Regions from separate parts of the Providencia sp. PROV004 genome, predicted to be linked through region 3. Evidence: predicted binding sites of a transcription regulator. Region 3 holds the regulator's gene; each other region holds the start of a gene.
The links. Region 3 encodes CRP, which controls carbon source genes, mostly activating them, when cyclic AMP is high. Its sites were predicted from a motif close to ATGTGANNNNNNTCACAT; they were not measured.

Region 1 (4,832 bases), 260 kb from region 3:
TTGCTGACGAAAACCTTCTAATTGCTCGCGAAAAGGTGACAACATCGCCAATAGGCTTTTTTGTTGTTGCTCAGATGCACGACGCTCATTCTGTTCAAAAATACGGTTAGCTAAGTTTTCGAATTGTGCTGTCAGCCGTTGTTCACTATTTTGTAAAATACGCTGTTTTTCTTCGTTGGCTAGCTGGTTCTGTTCAAAACGAGTGATTACCTCGCGAAGCTCTGCTTCTTGTTCTCGGTTAATATCCCTTTGAGTACGCAGCTCTTGATCTAGCCTTTCGTATTCTTCTTTCCATTGCGCAAGGTGAATATTTTTTTCGTCACTTGCCGCAAGTTGGCGGTTGAGTTGTTGCAGTTCCTGATCTTTTTGCGTAATTTTTTGGGCAATAGAGAACCACGTTGCCAAGCCACCAACTAAAACGCCACTCAACGCACCAATAACAGCATATAAAAGAGAGGTATCCACGGTTAAATCCTTACTTTACAAAGTCTAGTGTAAGGTAATGGGATACTGTATAAGTGTCCAGAGGTAATTTAGCCATGGAAGAAAATTTTGCGAAGCGCTTCGCAAGCTTAGCCTATCCAGCTCGCAAACCATTTCAAGCCTAATGCCCCAGGCGCTAGAATACCAAATGCCCAAATCATCGCAGAAGCGATATTAGCGAGTTGGAAATGCCGTTGTGGCATGGCGCAAATCCCTGCAACCAAGGGAACAATGGCTCGCAAAGGCCCGAAGAAGCGCCCAAAGAAAATGCCCCAAATACCCCATCGGTCAAAGAAACGCTGCCCTTTATCAATCATTTGCGGGTTACGAGAAATCGGCCACATATGGCGTACATTTTCTTTGTAATGATAACCAAACCAATAAGAAAGCCAGTCCCCAAAGAAAGCGCCGAGTGCTGCTGCTAGCCATATTGGCCAGAAAGTAATATTACTTTCACCAATCAAAGCACCGAGCGCAAGTAAAATAACCGTTGCAGGTAACAGAAGCGACAAAAATGCCAGAGATTCCCCAAAAGCCAGAAAGAAAATAATAGGAAGCGCCCATACTTCATGTTCGCGTGTAAAGTCCGTCACTATGGTGACAATTTCATTGAGTGTCACGGTCAGTTCCTTTCATTAGGGGATAATCAGAATACTGTAACGAAAAAGTGGTAAATCAAAGTTAAACAAAGCAAAAACACCTTTGGGAAAACCGAGTTGTGGATAAAGAAAAACGGATTATCCGACAACTCATATTCCAATTAGAGCAACTTAGTCCAGAAACTGGCTTTGCAGTACTTCTCGTTGCTGCCTTCCTAAACCAAAATCTTTTTCTAGCCATTGGTCAACATTGCCATACTGGCTTTCAATACTGTTTAGTGCTGTTCTCAAGAAGTCTTCACGTACCGAATAGACATACTCAAATTTTTTCACGATGCTTTCGTCCATCGTTTTTGCATGCTCTTCAAGTAAGTGTTTGCGGTAAGGTGCAAGTGTTTCATTAGTCAGTAAGTAATCTTCCATTACGGTGTCTAAATCTGCACCTAAAGCAAATAACACCAATGCGGACCCGACGCCCGTACGGTCTTTTCCTACAGCACAGTGTTGTACTATGCCACCTTTTTCTGGTTGTTTGAGTAAATTGACCAATTGATGATAAGCGGGGTTGTTCAGTGGTAACAATTCATATAAACGAAACATAAAGGCTTGCGGATCAAATTGTTCCAATATCTCTGGCGTTAATTTATCTAAATTTGCGGTGACTTCTTTGGCTAACGGATTTGCTGGCGCATGCACATAATGCGCTCCTTGCCAAATGACATCAGGCTTATCTAAGATTTCAGCTTCATCACGATAGTCAATGATTTGGAAAAGATTTTGTGAACGCAAAACCGCTTCGTCTTCCTGTGTTAATCGGTCTAACGCACCGGAACGAAACAGGACACCGGGCTTAATTTTGCCACCGTTAGCAAGTTTTTTACCACCGAGATCACGAAAGTTAATACCGCCCTTCAAAGGCAGAACAGAAGGATGAAGATAAGGTGTTGTTGACATAATAATTCCTTTTCGCCCTATAGCTTTCATTCCAGTTAGCCATAAAATAAACGTAACCTGAATAATTTAAGGGCACATAATATTGATAATTGTTTTTATGACAATAACAGATCTAGCAAATAAGAGGATCAGAATATTTCCTGTAAATTGATTAGTAATTGCCAAATCTATCGAGGAAATAAAGAGAAATGAAAAGTGGATAAAGGGACTAAGCCCGCTTACTTTTTGTCCACAACCGAGTGAAAGTCAAGTAAACGGGCCAGTAAATCAGGGACTACAGTAAGCGGCGAGCAGCTTCAACCACAATACTTAATACGTTACCTTCCGTTTTCTTCAGTAACGCTTCATTTGGAATTTCTTGTTGGGTACGATTCACGATAACACCCGCAACCATACCAGCACGTAACCCTTTACTACTAGAACACATAGTCAGCAATGTGGCTGATTCCATTTCATAGTTCATTACGCCCATGTCTTGCCACTCTTTCATCGAACCTCTGAAATGACGCATCACACGGCCAGTATAGGTATCATAACGCTCTTGACCTGGGTAGAAGGTATCAGATGATGCAGTAACACCAACATGAACGGTCGCACCTGCATCTTTCGCTGCGGCATAAAGCGCATTAGTACAGTCAAAATCAGCAACAGCTGGGTATTCTAATGGTGCGAAGTGTTGGCTAGCACCGTCTAGGCGCACTGCCCCTGTTGTCACCAGAACATCACCGACATTGATATCTTCTTGGATTGCACCTGTTGTACCAATACGTAAGAAAGTACGGATACCAAGCTGTGCAAGTTCTTCAACTGCAATTGACGTTGATGGACCACCGATACCGGTTGAACAAACAATGACAGCTTTTCCGTCAAGCTCACCACGCCAAGAGGTGTATTCACGTAATGACGCAAGGTGTACAGGGTTATCCATCAGACGTGCAATTTTTTCAACACGGTTAGGATCCCCAGGAACAATCGCTACGGTCGCACCCTGTAAGTCACTTTTCTTTAAACCTAAGTGGAAAACGTCAGACATTTCAAACTCCTTTACACAATGGCATCATTAAATCAGTCAATACTGATTAATCGTTATTTGTAATATAGCGAGAAAACGATATTTTTTTAGTGATGAATATCACTTTTAATGAAAGCAATAAAGGATTGATTTCATTGTTTAGTGACTTGAATCACATAAATTCATGAATTTTATTTCTCTTTGAATTCCATTGCCATCAGTATAGATGAAAGTTTGGCATAACGACAAAAGCGCCCCTAATTGCTGGGCGCTTTGATTATTTGGCAGAACTAAAACTGATAACGCTATGTTAGAGAATTACATCAAGAACGAGGACACCAACTAGGCCTATCGCCCACGCAATGGTGGTCGGAATAGACCAAACAATCATTTGTTGTTTAACGTCCTTAATTCCCATCATTCTGTTCACCACCCAATACAGGCTGTCGTTGAAGTAACCGAAGAACAGAGACCCCATGGTTGCCGCTTGCGCCGCGACCAATAAGTTAATATCCGGTATTTGGCTAATGATTGGCGCAGAAATAGATGCTGCGGTAATCATTGCTACCGTACCCGAACCTTGAATCAAACGAACCAATGTCGCGATGATAAACGGAATCAATACTGGTGTAATCGGCAGATTTGCAACATGTTCAGCAAGAATATTTCCTGTGCCACTATCACGCAGTACCGCACCTAATGCACCACCCGCTCCCGTAACTAGCAGGATAATACCCGCTGCTTGTAAGCCTTCTTCCATACGGTCGATGACTTCTTCTTTTGTTGCTTTTGGCATTAATGTGTAAACAGAGATCAACACACTAATTGATAATGCAATAATTGGTGCGCCTAAGAATTCAAATGTTTGGAAATACCAATTACTTTCCATACCTTGGAAAGATTCTGTTTTGAGAATTAATCCATTGATAGCATTGATAAAAATTAACAAAATAGGTGTGATAATCGGTAAAAGCGATAAGAACAGGCTTGGTAATGGCTTATTCGCTTTTTCTTCCATATAACGAGCGTGAACTTCTTTCAGGTCTTCACTGCCCGTTTCATCTGGCATAAATTCAGGGTACTTAGTCCCTAACCATTTTGCGTAAAACACAATACCGATAACACAAGGGATAGCCAGGCTCATACCCGCTAGGATCATGGCGCCAACATCGACACCAAAAATCCCTGCCACGCCTAAAGGCCCTGGTGTTGGTGGAACGGTATGGTGTGTCACCACTAGCCCACCAGCGAGTGCAACGCCTAAAGTTAGTATGCTACGTTTACCATTTTTGGCTAATGCTTTTGCCAATGGGTATAAAATCACAAAAGCAGAGTCAACGAAGATAGGAATACTAACAATATAACCCGTAATCGCTAACGCCCATTCTTCACGCTTTTTACCTAACCATTTGATAAAGCTATAAGCGATTTGTTCAGCAGCACCTGAAACTTCCAGCACCCTTCCCATCATTACCCCGAGTCCGATAACGATACCGATGCTACCGAGTGTTGACCCAAAGCCTTTTGTAATGACTGTCACTGTCTCTGCGGCAGTCAAACCACCAGATACACCAGCGATTGCCGCAGCAATTAGCATAGCTAATAACGCATGAACACGCGTTCGTAATACTAAAAAGATCAGGACAAATATGGCCACTGCGAGGCCAATAACAGGAATATAGGACATAGGCTATCTCCTACTTAGACGAGCCGTGGTGAGTGATAAACGAACGGATCGCATCACCAAACGAGCCATCTGCACGGAAACCGAGATCCAATGCACG
Region 2 (4,832 bases), 320 kb from region 3:
TGGCGATAACTTATCTTATATCGCACCGACTATGGTGAATCTTAACCTCACCAGTGAACGTTACCCTGACGTTAAATTCCGCAAAACACGCGAACACTAATTGCGTTGATGGCCCACGGCTAACAATAGTCAGTGGGTCATCTTATTTCGAACTTCATTTAAAGCTTCTTTTTCTGTTTTTTGGTGCTTATCATCAAGAATATTCTGTCTTTATTACCTTTCTCTTTATTTTTTATATTTTTTTACTTAGGCTATATTATTCGTTGTCCATTGCAGTGAAAGGAAGGTTTTTATGAAAAAAGCAAAACTATTGAGCGTGTTAGGAGTTATTGGGTTGAGCTGGACGCTAGCAGCTTGTAGCTCATCATCGGATAGTGCTTTGAAAAAACAAGCTTCAGAAACATGGGACAGTGCATCTAAGACAGTGGAAATGGCCGGTAAAGACACTGGGAATGCCATTTCGAGTGGCGCTAAAAATACCGGTGAGTACATTGATGACTCAGCGATTACTGCGGACGTAAAAGGAAAATTACTGGGTACGAAAGGTATTTCGAGTAACAGCGTATCAGTTAAAACCGTCAATGGTGTTGTTTACTTATCAGGCTTTGTAAAATCAGCCGATCAGATAGATAAAATTACCCAAGTCGCCTCTCAAGTTAAAGGGGTAAAATCAGTACAAAATGGTTTAGTGATTGCTAACTAATCTATAAATAAATGTCTCAATAGCTCATATTGCTGAATATTTATTGTACAATCTTGATAGGGTGGGCTTTCAAAAGGAAGCTCATTCTGTTTTTGAGCTATTTCAAATGAACTTCTGTCATCTAGAGGCATTATGGGAAAACACGTTTCAGTTACACTTGGCACGATTGAGCCGCTTGCATTCTTTGATAATATTAACTCGGGAAAAACTGCCCTGATTTGTGAAGGTGGCGGCCAACGAGGGATTTTTACAGCGGGTGTACTGGATGAGTTTCTTATTTCTGACTTCAACCCTTTTGATCTGATGATAGGCACTTCAGCAGGGGCTCAAAACCTGTCTGCGTATATTTGTGGGCAAGCGGGTTATGCGCGCCGTGTGATCACTCGCTATACGACCAATTCGGCATTTTTTAATCCACTACGCTTTATCCGTGGAGGCCATCTGATTGATTTAGATTGGCTCGTCGACACCACAGCAAAAGAATTCCCATTACGTATACAAGCAGGGCTCGATTTATTAAATTCAGGTCGTGAATTCTATATGGGAGCAAGCCGCAGTGATGATTTTTCAGCCGCTTTTCTAAAACCTGACGCTGACAATTGGCTCGATATTATTCGCGCATCCAGCGCTATCCCTGGCTTTTACCGGGCAGGTGTCGAATTTGATGGCACGCTTTACCAAGATGGTGGCATTAGTGCAGCTATCCCAGTTGAAGAGGCATACCGCCGCGGTGCAGAGACTATTGTGGTGATCCGTACCGTGCCTTCCCAAATGTATTTTACCCCTGAATGGGTGAAAAGAATGACTCGGTGGCTGGAAGGGGATAAGAATGGCCTACAACGTATGGCTGCGATGCTGAAAGTTCATCTGAAAAGCTACCGTAGAACACAAGAATTTATTGAAAACCCACCAAAAGATGTACAGGTCTTTGAGATTTATCCACCTGTTCCACTGAAAAGCAGTGCACTGGGTAGTAAGGTGTCTTCGCTTAATCAAGATTACCATACGGGGCGCCGGTGTGGTCGTTATTTTATTGCTGCACTGGGTAATGCCTTTGAGCACAACACAAATCGCTTTAGCCATACCTTGGCACAAAAAATTGAGTCTAACCCATTAGATATTCAGCTTGAGCCACAAGTACCGAACGAACTCATTCCGGAATTGGTGGCAGAGCCTGTCACGTCAATGCCTTTGGCCGCAATATCAGCAAATGAAAACCGTGATGGCTAAACATCAATTTATCGATACCCATTGCCATTTTGATTTCCCTCCTTTTAGTGATTCCTTCGCTGAAAGTTTGCAGCTTGCTCGACAAAGTGGCGTGAGTGATATTGTTATTCCTACCGTGAGTGTGGATAATTTTGCACGAGTTTGGCAACTGGCACAGCGGTATTCGCAGTTGCATGCTGCTATGGGGTTTCATCCGTTATATTTGAGCCAGTTTCAAGAGCAACACATTGATATTTTGGTTGATTATCTTAACCAAAAAAATAAAAAGTGTGTGGCGATAGGGGAAATAGGGCTCGACCTCTATATGCAAAACCCTCAGTTTGAACGCCAGCAAGTGGTATTGTCCGCCCAATTAAAGCTAGCGAAACAGTTTGATTTACCAGTTATTTTGCATTCACGTAAAAGTCATGACCCATTAGCGGCGATGTTGCGTCGTTTTGATGTTCCTGCTCGTGGAGTCGTACATGGCTTTGCTGGTAGCCTATCTCAAGCGCAAGCCTTTGTTAAGCTGGGTTATTATATTGGTGTGGGTGGGACAATTACCTATGAAAGAGCGAATAAAACTCGCTATGTGATGTCAGAACTTCCTTTGACTTCATTATTATTCGAAACGGATGCCCCCGATATGCCTGTTTCAGGTTTCCAAGGCGAGCCAAATCGACCTGAGCGTATTGAGTGGGTTTTTCGTTCATTATGTGAGCTTCGCCACGAATCCCCTGCAGAAATAGCCCAACAACTTTACAACAATAGTTTGTCGTTATTTAATCTTCCTCAGTAAAACCGTATACATAATCATAAATAATATTTATATAATTTCATTAATTAGCTATTTAAATCTATTTAGTTTTTATTGTGGTTAATTGGGATTTTAGTGTCTTTCCAGACTAAACTGAGTTGATTTTGTGATTTTTATCACATTACTTGAATTTTTGTTGTTTATTGCAGTATGTATTTGTGATGAGTATTGCGGGTTATTGGTGATGACTAGGTATAATCATTAAACTAAGAGTCAAGGCGACTTACACGTTTCCTTATATATCAACCTAAAATAAAGTGAACAGGGATCCTTCCATGCAGCTCATTATGAGTATTATCGGAATGGCGGTACTTATCGCGATAGCTATTCTATTTTCCAGCAATCGCCGAGCAATTAGGCTACGCACAGTTGGCGGCGCATTTTTAATTCAATTAGCCATTGGTGCATTTGTTCTTTATGTTCCTGCGGGGCGTAGTGTGCTCCAAGGGATGTCTGACGCGGTTTCTAAAGTTATTGGATATGGTCAAGATGGGATGAGCTTCATCTTTGGCGGTTTGGTTTCCGATAAAATGTTTGAACTGTTTGGCGGCGGTGGTTTTATTTTTGCTTTCCGCGTTTTGCCAATCATTGTTTTCTTCTCTTCATTGATTGCTGTCCTTTACTACTTAGGGATCATGCAGTTAGTGATTAAAGTACTTGGTGGTGGCCTGCAAAAAATATTGGGAACCTCAAGAACAGAATCGTTATCTGCGACAGCAAATATCTTCGTTGGGCAAACGGAAGCGCCATTGGTTGTTCGTCCTTATATTGCAACAATGACGACATCAGAGTTATTTGCCATTATGTGTGGTGGTTTAGCTTCTGTCGCGGGTTCAGTTTTGGCGGGCTATGCACAAATGGGTGTACCGATGGAATACCTGATTGCGGCCTCCTTTATGGCCGCTCCAGGTGGTTTGTTATTCGCCAAACTGATGGTTCCAGAAACAGAAGATGTAAAAGATAGGGTTGATGCGACAGATTTAGTCGCTGAAGATGAACGCCCTGCTAATATCATTGATGCGGCCGCTTCTGGGGCATCATCAGGGATGCAACTGGCACTGAATGTGGGTGCAATGTTATTGGCGTTTATCGCTTTGATTGCATTGATCAATGGTATCTTAGGTGGCATTGGTGGCTGGTTTGATTATCCACAATTATCACTTGAATTATTGTTAGGTTGGTTATTTGCCCCAATCGCATACTTAATTGGTGTGCCGTGGAGTGAAGCGACAATTGCCGGTTCTTTCATCGGCCAAAAAATTGTCGTGAATGAGTTTGTTGCATTCATGAATTTTGGTGAATACATGAAAGCGGATGCTGAAGTTCTGGCGGCAGGTAAACAAGTACTTTCTGACCATACTAAAGCGATTATTTCGTTTGCATTATGTGGTTTTGCTAACCTTTCATCCGTCGCTATCTTACTCGGTGGCTTAGGCGGAATGGCGCCAAATCGCCGTGGTGATGTTGCTCGCTTAGGTATGAAAGCGGTTATGGCCGGTACCCTGTCTAACTTAATGAGTGCAACGATTGCTGGCTTTTTCTTGACATTAGGCGCAGCAGCAGTCATTTAGTTTATGTATCTGGTGGTAAGATTAATATCATCTCAAACTCAAATAAGTCAATCGGAAGGGCAATAGTCCTTCCGTTTTCATTTTGATTCGCTATATTCTTTTGTGACTTTTTATATCAATCGTAAATTTTCAACTATTCTTAACTTAGTCAATTAATGATGAAGAATATATTGAAAAGCCATTTGAGAGAAAAATGGATGGCGAGAGATGTTATAATTAGATTGTGATCACATTTTTTATTTTAATAATGTAACATTCAGTCGATTAATGTGATTTGTAGCACATAAAATGGCATCATTCCATGGTCAAATAGGCATTAGTAAGCTGCTATGGAACTGCTAGTTCTCAGAGTCTAGGACTCTAGGGCATGATGCGGTGAGAAGGATCTCAGCTGCTCAGTTCGGAAAGCATCCGACTAGCATCTTTAAGGAACCAAGCCCGCTCGCCAACAAAGAACGTGTCGTTCTGAAGAATTAACAACGTTGGAGAGTTATATGACTGATTTAAAAGCGGCCGCACAACGCGCGCTGTC
Region 3 (4,832 bases):
TTAATTTCATCTTTAGTGTTTTTTACTGTTGGGGATATTTCAAACGACTTTTTAAGTAGTTCATTTTCTAATGATATTATTTTATTTTGATTTAATTCGACTTTTAATCGTGAGTTATTCTCATTTTTTTTGGTTTCTATTTTTTTTAACTCTAAGTAAAACTTTGAATCCATATTTACTTTGTTTTTTTTGTTAAAACTAAATAAATGAATGAAATTATTCAATCTAGTATTACGTATTTTCTTAATTATTGGGAAATAATTTTCCGCTATTTCTAATGCTATGTTTTTTTTAAAGATGGGATTGCTTACATTTCTATTGATGGTGTCTATGTGCATGAGAGATCCTTAATTATCAATTAATGCTATTTTGGGTTGTTTTTAGGTTAGTTAATATAATAAATCGATGTTTATGATTATTTATTTACATGTGTGTGATATTTGTGTTTGGATTTGTTCTAGCCAATGCAAATATTTTAATTGATTGAATAATAAGTCGATTTTACTTATTTTATTATTGGTGACTTGTAAAGTGCTAGTAATTGAGAGTTAGTCTTCATTTGGGCGTCTATTTCAGCGATTATTTTTATATGGTTATTCATTTCTTGGGTAAATTGGTATTCTTTTTCTATTATTTTTAATAAATCAGAACTATTAACTAAAATTTTATTTTTTGCTAAGTTATCTTTGCTAAGGCTGGTTTTCTGTGTGGTAATTTTACTCGATAAATTATAATGTTCTTTTATTCGTTGTGCTCTTAGTAATGATGACTTTGTTTGCGGTATATTTCCCTTGAACTCAAAAGTGGTTTTTGGCAAAGAGGTGATTCTTTGATTAGGCCGATTTTCTTCACAAATTTTGTAATGTATATAAACTAATTTCTTATTAAATTTGCTTTCTGTTTTATATTTTATACCCACGGAAGGTAGTGTGATATGACGAATAGACTCTTGAATGATTTGTTTTTTTAAAGGAAGCATTGAACCATTTTTATTAGTTAGAGGTTTAGGTAATACAAATTTTTTTATAATCTCTTTTTTTTCTTGTAGACTTTTATTGTTAATGCCAGGGATTCTAATATCGCGATATAAAAAATCAGCATATTCAGCATTTTTTTTGGGGAGTTCTTTGTATTGGTCAAGAATAACTCTATTTTCTTTTATTAATGAGTCTGTACTTTGCTCAGAAAGAAAAGTAGATGAATATTTTCCGTATAGCTTAATTTTCAATTGATTGACTTTTTCGTAAAATTCACCAGTGCTTAAACACTTAATATTATTGGTTTCTTCTAAGTCGCTCTCATAGGCGGAATCAATACTCTCAGTGCTACAGGTACGAGTTGGTTTTAGCTGGTTATTCGTATCAAGTGGACTTTTTTTCAGTGAAGAGGTAATCGTAAAAATTTTTTTGATGAAATCATCGGAATTAATGATTTTTTTGAAAATCGTCGGATTACCCGATAAATAGCCTAATGTAATGGTCATAAATATTTCCCTAATTAATAAGATAATAATTATTATTCTATAAGGGGAAGTGATAAAGAGAATATAAAGAAGCGATTTTATTAGAATTTAATATGATAAATAAATAGCCCAGCCAAAGGTGGCCAGGCTGAAAGGTTAATTAACGAGTACCGTAAACAACAATGGTTTTACCATGTGCAGAGATCAGGTTTTGGTCTTCTAACATTTTTAGAATACGGCCGACTGTTTCACGGGAACAACCCACGATTTGGCCTATTTCCTGACGAGTAATTTTGATTTGCATACCGTCTGGGTGTGTCATTGCATCAGGTTGTTTAGCTAAGTTTAATAGCGTTTGAGCAATACGGCCTGTAACGTCTAAGAATGCGAGGTTACCGACTTTCTCAGATGTTGTTTGTAAGCGACTAGCCATTTGCGCAGAAAGGCGCATTAAAATATCAGGGTTTACCTGAATTAATTGACGGAATTTTTTGTAAGAAATTTCAGCAACTTCGCAGGCTATTTTGGCTCTAACCCACGCAGTACGTTCTTGCCCTTCTTCAAATAACCCAAGCTCACCAATGAAATCCCCCTGATTCAGGTAAGAGAGGATCATTTCTTTGCCTTCTTCATCTTTAATTAAAACAGCCACCGAACCTTTAACGATATAGTAAAGGGTTTCTGCTTTCTCACCCTGATGGATAAGAGTGCTCTTGGATGGATATTTATGAATATGGCAGTGTGACAAAAACCATTCAAGAGTAGGGTCTGTTTGTGGCTTGCCGAGAACCATTAGCGTTATCCTCTGTATGTTATTGCAGCCATTCAGAAAAACATACTAGAAAGGCTGGCTTTAAAGTCACTAGCTTAGCATATTAATTTGCCTTATATACCTTTAAATAATCTAACAGCTGATTGCTTCAGCGTTTTTGATTGCTTTGGGTAACGCAAATTGATATCAACACTATAATATGATCAATTAAACCGTTGAGTTTTGATCTTAATCCTATCAACTAAGTATTGTTTGTAGCATATCCAATAAAGAAAGTCTTCCCTGTATCGCTTCAGCCAAATAAAGTTGATATAACATTCATTGTATCTATGGAACAATGTAGCCTTTAAACCGATTTCATTTCAAGGGGAAATATAATGGAAGCAAGAGTTAAGTGGGTTGAAGGACTTTCTTTTCTAGGGGAGTCTGCGTCTGGGCACCAAGTGATGATGGACGGCAATGCAGGTGATAACGCCCCAAGCCCAATGGAAATGGTGCTAATGGCTGCGGGTGGTTGCAGCGCGATTGATGTCGTTTCGATTCTACAAAAGGGCCGCTATGATATTACGGATTGTGAGGTGAAATTAACCTCACAGCGTCGCGAAGAAGCCCCTCGTTATTTTGTGAAAATCCATTTACATTTTATTGTAACAGGGAATGAATTAACGGAAAAAGCGGTCGAACGAGCCGTTCAACTTTCTGCTGAAAAATATTGTTCAGTCGCATTGATGTTAGAGAAAACCGTTGAAGTCACACACAGCTTTGAAATAAAAAACTAAAAATAAATTTAATTTTTATTGGTATATTTGAATTAAAAGATGCTTACCTTAATTAATGATAAGCATCTTATTTATTAATCAAAAAATAATTTAATTGTTGTCCTTTTGATTAATTAGTTTTTCGACTATTGGCGCCATAATTAATTCCATGGCTAAACCTAGTTTTCCTCCGGGGACGACAATTGTATTCATTGCAGAAATGAAAGAGCCAGATATCATTGATAGCAAATAGGGGAAATCAATTTGCTCTAGCCCACGAAAGCGGATCACAATAAAGCTTTCATCTTGTGATGGAATAGCTTTAGCCGAAAATGGGTTAGAGGTGTCTACCGTTGGAACGCGTTGAAAATTGATGTGAGTGCGAGAAAATTGTGGCGTGATGTAATTAATATAGTCGCCCATAGAACGCACGACAGAGTCCATAACGGCTTCACGGGAGTGCCCTCGCTCTGTCGTATCACGGATTAATTTTTGGATCCATTCTAGGTTGACTATAGGGACAACACCGACAAGTAAATCAACATGTTGTGCGACATTATGTTCCGGTGTGACAACACCGCCATGTAGCCCCTCATAAAACAAAATATCCGTTTTATCTGGCAGCGGTTCCCAAGGGGTAAATGTCCCGGGCTGCAAGCCATAAGGTACCGCTTCATCATAAGTATGTAGATATTTACGGGATTGCCCACAACCCGTTTTTGCATAGTCAACTAAGGTTTGTTCAAGCAAAGCAAAATCATTCGCTTCGGGGCCAAAGTAACTGATGTGCCGGCCTTGTTCTCTGGCTTTACGGATAGCCATATCCATTTCAGGGCGTGTATAGCGGTGAAAACTATCCCCTTCTAATGTTGCAGGCTGGATATTTAATTGGTGAAAAACTTTACGAAATGCTTGGCTAGTTGACGTTGTGCCAGCACCGCTCGAACCGGTGATAGCAATAATTGGGTGCTTTTTGGACATCGTGGACTCCCTGTGCTGCGCTTATAAGCACTATTTTAATCAATAGTGCATGAAGCGGATTAACGGGTGTTAGGGTTGTGAGCCTTATTTGATGGTTTTACGACATGATTATGTTGGAAAACACGCAACTTTTTTATGACAAAAGATGACGTAAAAATGAACCATGGAATAAAAACATCATACAGAAAAACTTCCCTTAGGCATGAAATTAACCGATTCATGCAATTCAGACCAGACTAGCACAATTTCGCCAGAAACTAACTGCCGTTTCACATCGTTAACCTTATCTTGCAGGCTTTTTTCATGGGAGCCGTAGTCGGTTCCCTCACGCAATACGTAGCTCTCAATCAGGTTTTCCAATGTTTCAGGCTCAAGTTCTTGCCAAGGAATAATCACATTATTTCCTTATCTAAATAAGGGGTTAGCCATTGAGGAATACGGCTTTCTAACCACATTTGCGGTTTTCTGAATGTACCGCTCACAAAGCCGACGTGCCCGCCATGTTCTGTCATTTGGTATTCCACATTGTGGGGTAAAAATGATAAATCAGGAACAACTTCAGGCGCCATAAATGGGTCATCTTTGGCGTGAATAATTAACGTTGGTTTAGTGATATAAGCTAACTTGGGTAATGCACTGCATTTTTGATAATAATCTGTCGCATCATCAAATCCATGAATACGAGCAGTAATCACATCATCAAACTCACGGATCCGCTTAAGCTGCTTCAATTGTAAGAGGTTTAAGGGTAATGAGCCTGGATAACGGACTAATTTCCGGGTGGCATTGCGTTTCAAGCCATTTAGTAAGTAACGTTGATAGAACTGAGAGATGCCTTTTTCCATGCGTAAAGAGCAGG
Region 4 (4,832 bases), 2.3 Mb from region 3:
CCGGACGTGCAACAGATTTCACCTTAGATGAAAACCACTTGCTAAAAAGTGTTACGTTTAAAAGCAATGGTGAAACATGGCAGCTCAACTATATTTCCTATGACAGCAAAACAACACCAATGCTGCCAAACTATCTCGAGTTACGCCAAGGGGATAGACTTATCAAATTGAAAATGGATAGTTGGACACTGAAAAAATGACGTTAACATGGCCTTCTCCGGCAAAATTAAATCTTTTTTTGTACATCACCGGCCAACGCCCTGATGGCTATCACGAGTTACAAACTCTATTTCAATTTGTCGATTATGGCGATGAAATCACTATCACAACACGTGATGACGACCAGTTGAATTTATTGACGGATATGCAAGGGGTTCCCCCCGAAAAAAACCTAATTTTACGGGCTGCTAGATTATTACAATCCTATTGCCGCGATACGTTGCAACACAGTGGCCCACTAGGTGCCGATGTCCGTATTCATAAAATATTACCAATGGGCGGTGGTATTGGTGGAGGCTCATCAAACGCAGCAACTACCTTAATTGCGCTTAACGAACACTGGAAAACACAGATTTCTGATGAAGTCCTTGCGCAATTAGGCGCATCATTAGGAGCAGATGTTCCTGTGTTTGTTCGTGGGCATGCAGCTTTTGCCGAAGGGGTTGGTGATATTTTAACCAAAGCTTCCCCTAAAGAGAAATGGTATTTGGTGGCTCATCCCGGAATTGAAATATCAACCCCGATGATCTTCACAGATCCACAATTAAATCGAAATTCTCCAAAACGCTCCCTAGCCGCATTATTACTGGCTCCGTACGCAAATGACTGCGAACCAATCGCAAGAAAACGTTTTCGTGAGGTTGAACAGCTTGTTTCTTGGCTGTTAGAATATGCTCCGTCTCGCCTTACAGGAACAGGCGCATGTGTTTTTTCTGAATTTGAAACACAAGCGGATGCCCTGCAGGTGTTAAATAAAGCCCCATCGTGGGTGCAAGGGTTCGTCGCTCAAGGCGTTAACGTTTCCCCACTGCACAAGTTCCGCGCTGGGATAACCCGTGTATTGCACCAATAAGCCTTGTCGCTGTTGGTCAACAATATCTCTCTGGACGCAAGCCTGAGGTTTTTCTCGTGCCCGATATGAAGCTTTTTGCTGGTAACGCTACACCGGAACTAGCACAACGTGTTGCTAACCGCCTTTACACTAATCTTGGAGACGCGGCTGTTGGTCGTTTTAGCGACGGCGAAGTCAGTGTTCAAATTAATGAAAATGTTCGCGGTGGTGATATTTTTATCATCCAGTCAACTTGTGCACCAACCAACGATAACCTGATGGAACTGGTTGTTATGGTCGATGCCCTACGCCGTGCATCTGCTGGTCGTATTACCGCTGTTATCCCTTACTTCGGTTATGCAAGACAGGATCGTCGCGTACGTTCTGCCCGTGTACCAATCACCGCTAAAGTTGTTGCCGATTTTCTGTCAAGTGTAGGTGTAGACCGTGTGCTCACTGTCGATTTACACGCAGAGCAGATCCAGGGCTTCTTTGATGTTCCTGTGGATAATGTATTTGGTAGCCCTATTCTTCTGGAAGATATGTTACAGAAGAATTTGGAAAACCCAATCGTTGTATCTCCAGACATCGGCGGCGTGGTACGTGCTAGAGCTATCGCAAAACTCCTGAATGACACCGATATGGCCATTATTGACAAACGCCGCCCACGTGCGAACGTTTCTCAAGTCATGCATATCATTGGTGATGTTTCAGGTCGTGATTGCATCTTAGTGGACGATATGATTGATACCGGTGGTACGCTGTGTAAAGCAGCAGAAGCACTGAAAGAACGTGGTGCGAAGCGTGTATTTGCATACGCTACACACCCGATTTTCTCAGGTAATGCTGTAGACAACATCAAAAATTCAGTCATTGATGAAGTCATTGTTTGTGACACTATTCCTCTTTCTCCTGAAATCAAAGCGCTGAGCAATGTTCGCACCTTAACGCTTTCAGGTATGTTAGCTGAAGCTATCCGTCGTATTAGCAACGAAGAGTCAATTTCAGCAATGTTTGAACACTAATTCTCCAATATTGGATTTTAGCGTTCAACCGTGATGAAAAAGTCACAAAAAAATATAAGCCCCTGCAATGTCATTTGCAGGGGCTTTATGATTTTGGCAGAAAAAGCCACTGGGGCTCATTTTTATATTTTATCACCGATCATAGTGGTGATTTCACATTATGAAACGACAAAAATAGCCATCTAAAATAACTAACAATATTCACGACAAAAGAGCAAAATTCTTTGGGATTTCACTCTTCTTAATGCCTAATTATCAAACTCGTTCACCATTATCAGCAATTAATTGCTCTAGACTATTTATGTTATGGATAGCGGTGATTATCTCTGCGTGAATGATATTGTTGTTTCAATTGCCAGTAACGGTCTGCAACTTTTTCACGGCCGCCGATCCTAGCACCGACTAACCATACCATCGCACCGATAAAAATGCCGAATAAGGAACCGTTCGTGATAAGTTCTGAAAGGCCTAAGTTAACGATATGAGAGAATAAGTTGACACCGATACTCCCGATCATCAACACCATTCCGATTCCCATGAAGACATTACCAAGAAGATGAGCGCTTTTCCGTTTCATATATACCTCCAGTACCAGTAAACTGATAAGCAAGCATGTGTAAATAAATTCGGTCATACTTTATATTTATGTAATGATTATAGTGCATTAAGTAAAATTTTTTGCGATAGACATCACAAGGAAGGAAGTTAGCAAGAATATCTGTACAAAAAATGCTTTTCATCAAAAAATCAGAAAACCCGAATAGTTTATTAAGCAATTATAATCATAGTTACTTTATCCATCACAATTTTGTACATCCTGCATTTCACAAGGTAAACTAGGGCATTATTTTCATAACTGATAGTGAAATCACCACCGTGAGCAAAATTAAGTTAATTGTTGGACTTGCCAATCCGGGTGCTGAATATGCACAAACGCGCCATAATGCAGGTGCATGGTATGTTGATTTACTGGCTGAGCGCCATAATCAGCCATTGAAAGAAGAAGCAAAGTTTTTTGGTTATACCGCACGTATTAATATGGACGGTAATGACATCCGTCTGCTGGTTCCAACCACATTTATGAACCTAAGTGGTAAGTCGGTTGCCGCTATAGCCAATTTTTATCGCATCAATCTCGATGAAATTTTAGTCGCCCATGATGAACTCGATTTACCACCCGGTGTAGCTAAAATGAAATTAGGGGGCAGCAATGGCGGCCACAATGGGTTGAAAGATATTCAAAGTAAATTCGCCAATAACCCGAATTTTTATCGTTTACGCATAGGTATTGGCCACCCGGGTGATAAAAACAAAGTGGTTGGCTTTGTTTTGGGTAAGCCACCGTTATCTGAGCAAAAACTCATTGATGATGCAATTGATGAAGCGGCTAGGTGTACAGATATTCTGCTAGCAGACGGAATGGACAAAGCCATCAATCGTCTACATGGCTTCAAAGCAACTGTATAAGAGTTCATTTCATCCGAATCGACTTTTTGTGTATAATCAGCGCCAATTTCTAAACATTGGGTGCAGCGTATGTCTGCCCCTCGCTATTAAGGTGAGAAACATATGGGTTTTAAATGCGGTATCGTTGGTCTGCCTAACGTGGGTAAATCCACTCTGTTTAATGCATTGACCAAAGCCGGCATCGAAGCAGCCAACTTCCCTTTCTGTACAATTGAACCAAACACGGGTGTTGTGCCAATGCCAGACCCACGTCTTGATCAATTAGCTGAAATTGTGAAGCCACAGCGTATTTTACCAACTACGATGGAGTTCGTGGATATCGCGGGCTTAGTCAAAGGGGCATCTAAAGGTGAAGGCCTAGGTAACCAATTTTTAACGAATATCCGTGAAACCGAAGCCATTGGCCACGTTGTTCGTTGTTTTGAAAATGACAATATCATCCACGTTGCAGGCCAAGTTGACCCTGCCGCAGATATTGAAGTCATTAATACTGAATTAGCACTTGCTGACCTTGATACCTGTGAGCGCGCTATCCATCGTGTCCAAAAACGCGCAAAAGGTGGCGATAAAGACGCAAAAGCAGAATTAGAAGCATTAGAAAAATGTTTGCCGCACCTAGAGCAAGCAGGTATGTTGCGTACATTAGAGTTATCTAATGAAGATAAAGCCGCTATCCGCTACTTGAGCTTCTTAACATTAAAGCCAACGATGTACATTGCTAACGTTAATGAAGATGGTTTTGAAAATAATCCCTTCTTAGATGTGGTGTATAAAATTGCAGAAGCCGAAGGCTCTGTAGTTGTTCCCGTCTGTGCAGCGATTGAGTCTGATATTGCAGAACTTGAAGACGAAGAGCGCGATGAGTTTATGGCTGATTTAGGTATTGAAGAACCGGGTCTTAACCGTGTTATTCGTGCCGGCTATCAGTTATTAAACCTGCAAACTTATTTTACTGCTGGGGTGAAAGAAGTGCGTGCATGGACTATCCCTGTCGGTGCAACGGCACCACAAGCCGCAGGTAAAATCCATACTGACTTTGAAAAAGGCTTTATCCGTGCTCAAACTATCGCATTTGATGATTTTATCCAGTACCGTGGTGAGCAAGGCGCAAAAGAAGCCGGTAAAATGCGCGCAGAAGGTAAAGACTATATCGTTAAAGACGGCGATGTGCTGAACTTCTTGTTTAATGTGTAGTACCACAATTGGTCTATAACGTACCTTAAGTTTATTGAAACAGCATAAAGCTCAGGTGTTACCTTGGTTTTATGCTGTTTTTTCTATATCAGCCT

Region 1: the regulator CRP is predicted to act here: its motif matches at 3,157-3,174, upstream of udp (uridine phosphorylase).
Region 2: the regulator CRP is predicted to act here: its motif matches at 2,834-2,851, upstream of FVA69_RS02825 (NupC/NupG family nucleoside CNT transporter).
Region 4: the regulator CRP is predicted to act here: its motif matches at 2,755-2,772, upstream of pth (aminoacyl-tRNA hydrolase).

The regions. Positions count from the first base shown of each region.
Region 1 covers NZ_CP042859.1:602,969-607,800, reverse strand. The annotation lists gene rmuC (DNA recombination protein RmuC) at 1-465, opposite strand, end outside; gene FVA69_RS02550 (DedA family protein) at 573-1,103, opposite strand; gene FVA69_RS02545 (tyrosine-protein phosphatase) at 1,254-2,036, opposite strand; gene udp (uridine phosphorylase) at 2,311-3,069, opposite strand; gene FVA69_RS02535 (GntP family permease) at 3,359-4,735, opposite strand; gene denD (D-erythronate dehydrogenase) at 4,746-4,832, opposite strand, start outside.
Region 2 covers NZ_CP042859.1:663,439-668,270, forward strand. The annotation lists gene prfC (peptide chain release factor 3) at 1-100, shown strand, start outside; gene FVA69_RS02810 (BON domain-containing protein) at 293-703, shown strand; gene FVA69_RS02815 (patatin-like phospholipase family protein) at 836-1,933, shown strand; gene FVA69_RS02820 (TatD family hydrolase) at 1,926-2,711, shown strand; gene FVA69_RS02825 (NupC/NupG family nucleoside CNT transporter) at 3,017-4,300, shown strand; gene deoC (deoxyribose-phosphate aldolase) at 4,795-4,832, shown strand, end outside.
Region 3 covers NZ_CP042859.1:343,640-348,471, forward strand. The annotation lists gene FVA69_RS01515 (hypothetical protein) at 1-338, opposite strand, end outside; gene FVA69_RS01520 (hypothetical protein) at 506-1,483, opposite strand; gene crp (cAMP-activated global transcriptional regulator CRP) at 1,623-2,255, opposite strand; gene FVA69_RS01530 (OsmC family protein) at 2,612-3,013, shown strand; gene FVA69_RS01535 (phosphoribulokinase) at 3,104-3,973, opposite strand; gene FVA69_RS01540 (YheU family protein) at 4,151-4,369, opposite strand; gene FVA69_RS01545 (hydrolase) at 4,366-4,832, opposite strand, start outside.
Region 4 covers NZ_CP042859.1:2,683,677-2,688,508, forward strand. The annotation lists gene lolB (lipoprotein insertase outer membrane protein LolB) at 1-200, shown strand, start outside; gene ispE (4-(cytidine 5'-diphospho)-2-C-methyl-D-erythritol kinase) at 197-1,072, shown strand; gene prs (ribose-phosphate diphosphokinase) at 1,129-2,076, shown strand; gene ychH (stress-induced protein YchH) at 2,381-2,653, opposite strand; gene pth (aminoacyl-tRNA hydrolase) at 2,953-3,543, shown strand; gene ychF (redox-regulated ATPase YchF) at 3,646-4,737, shown strand.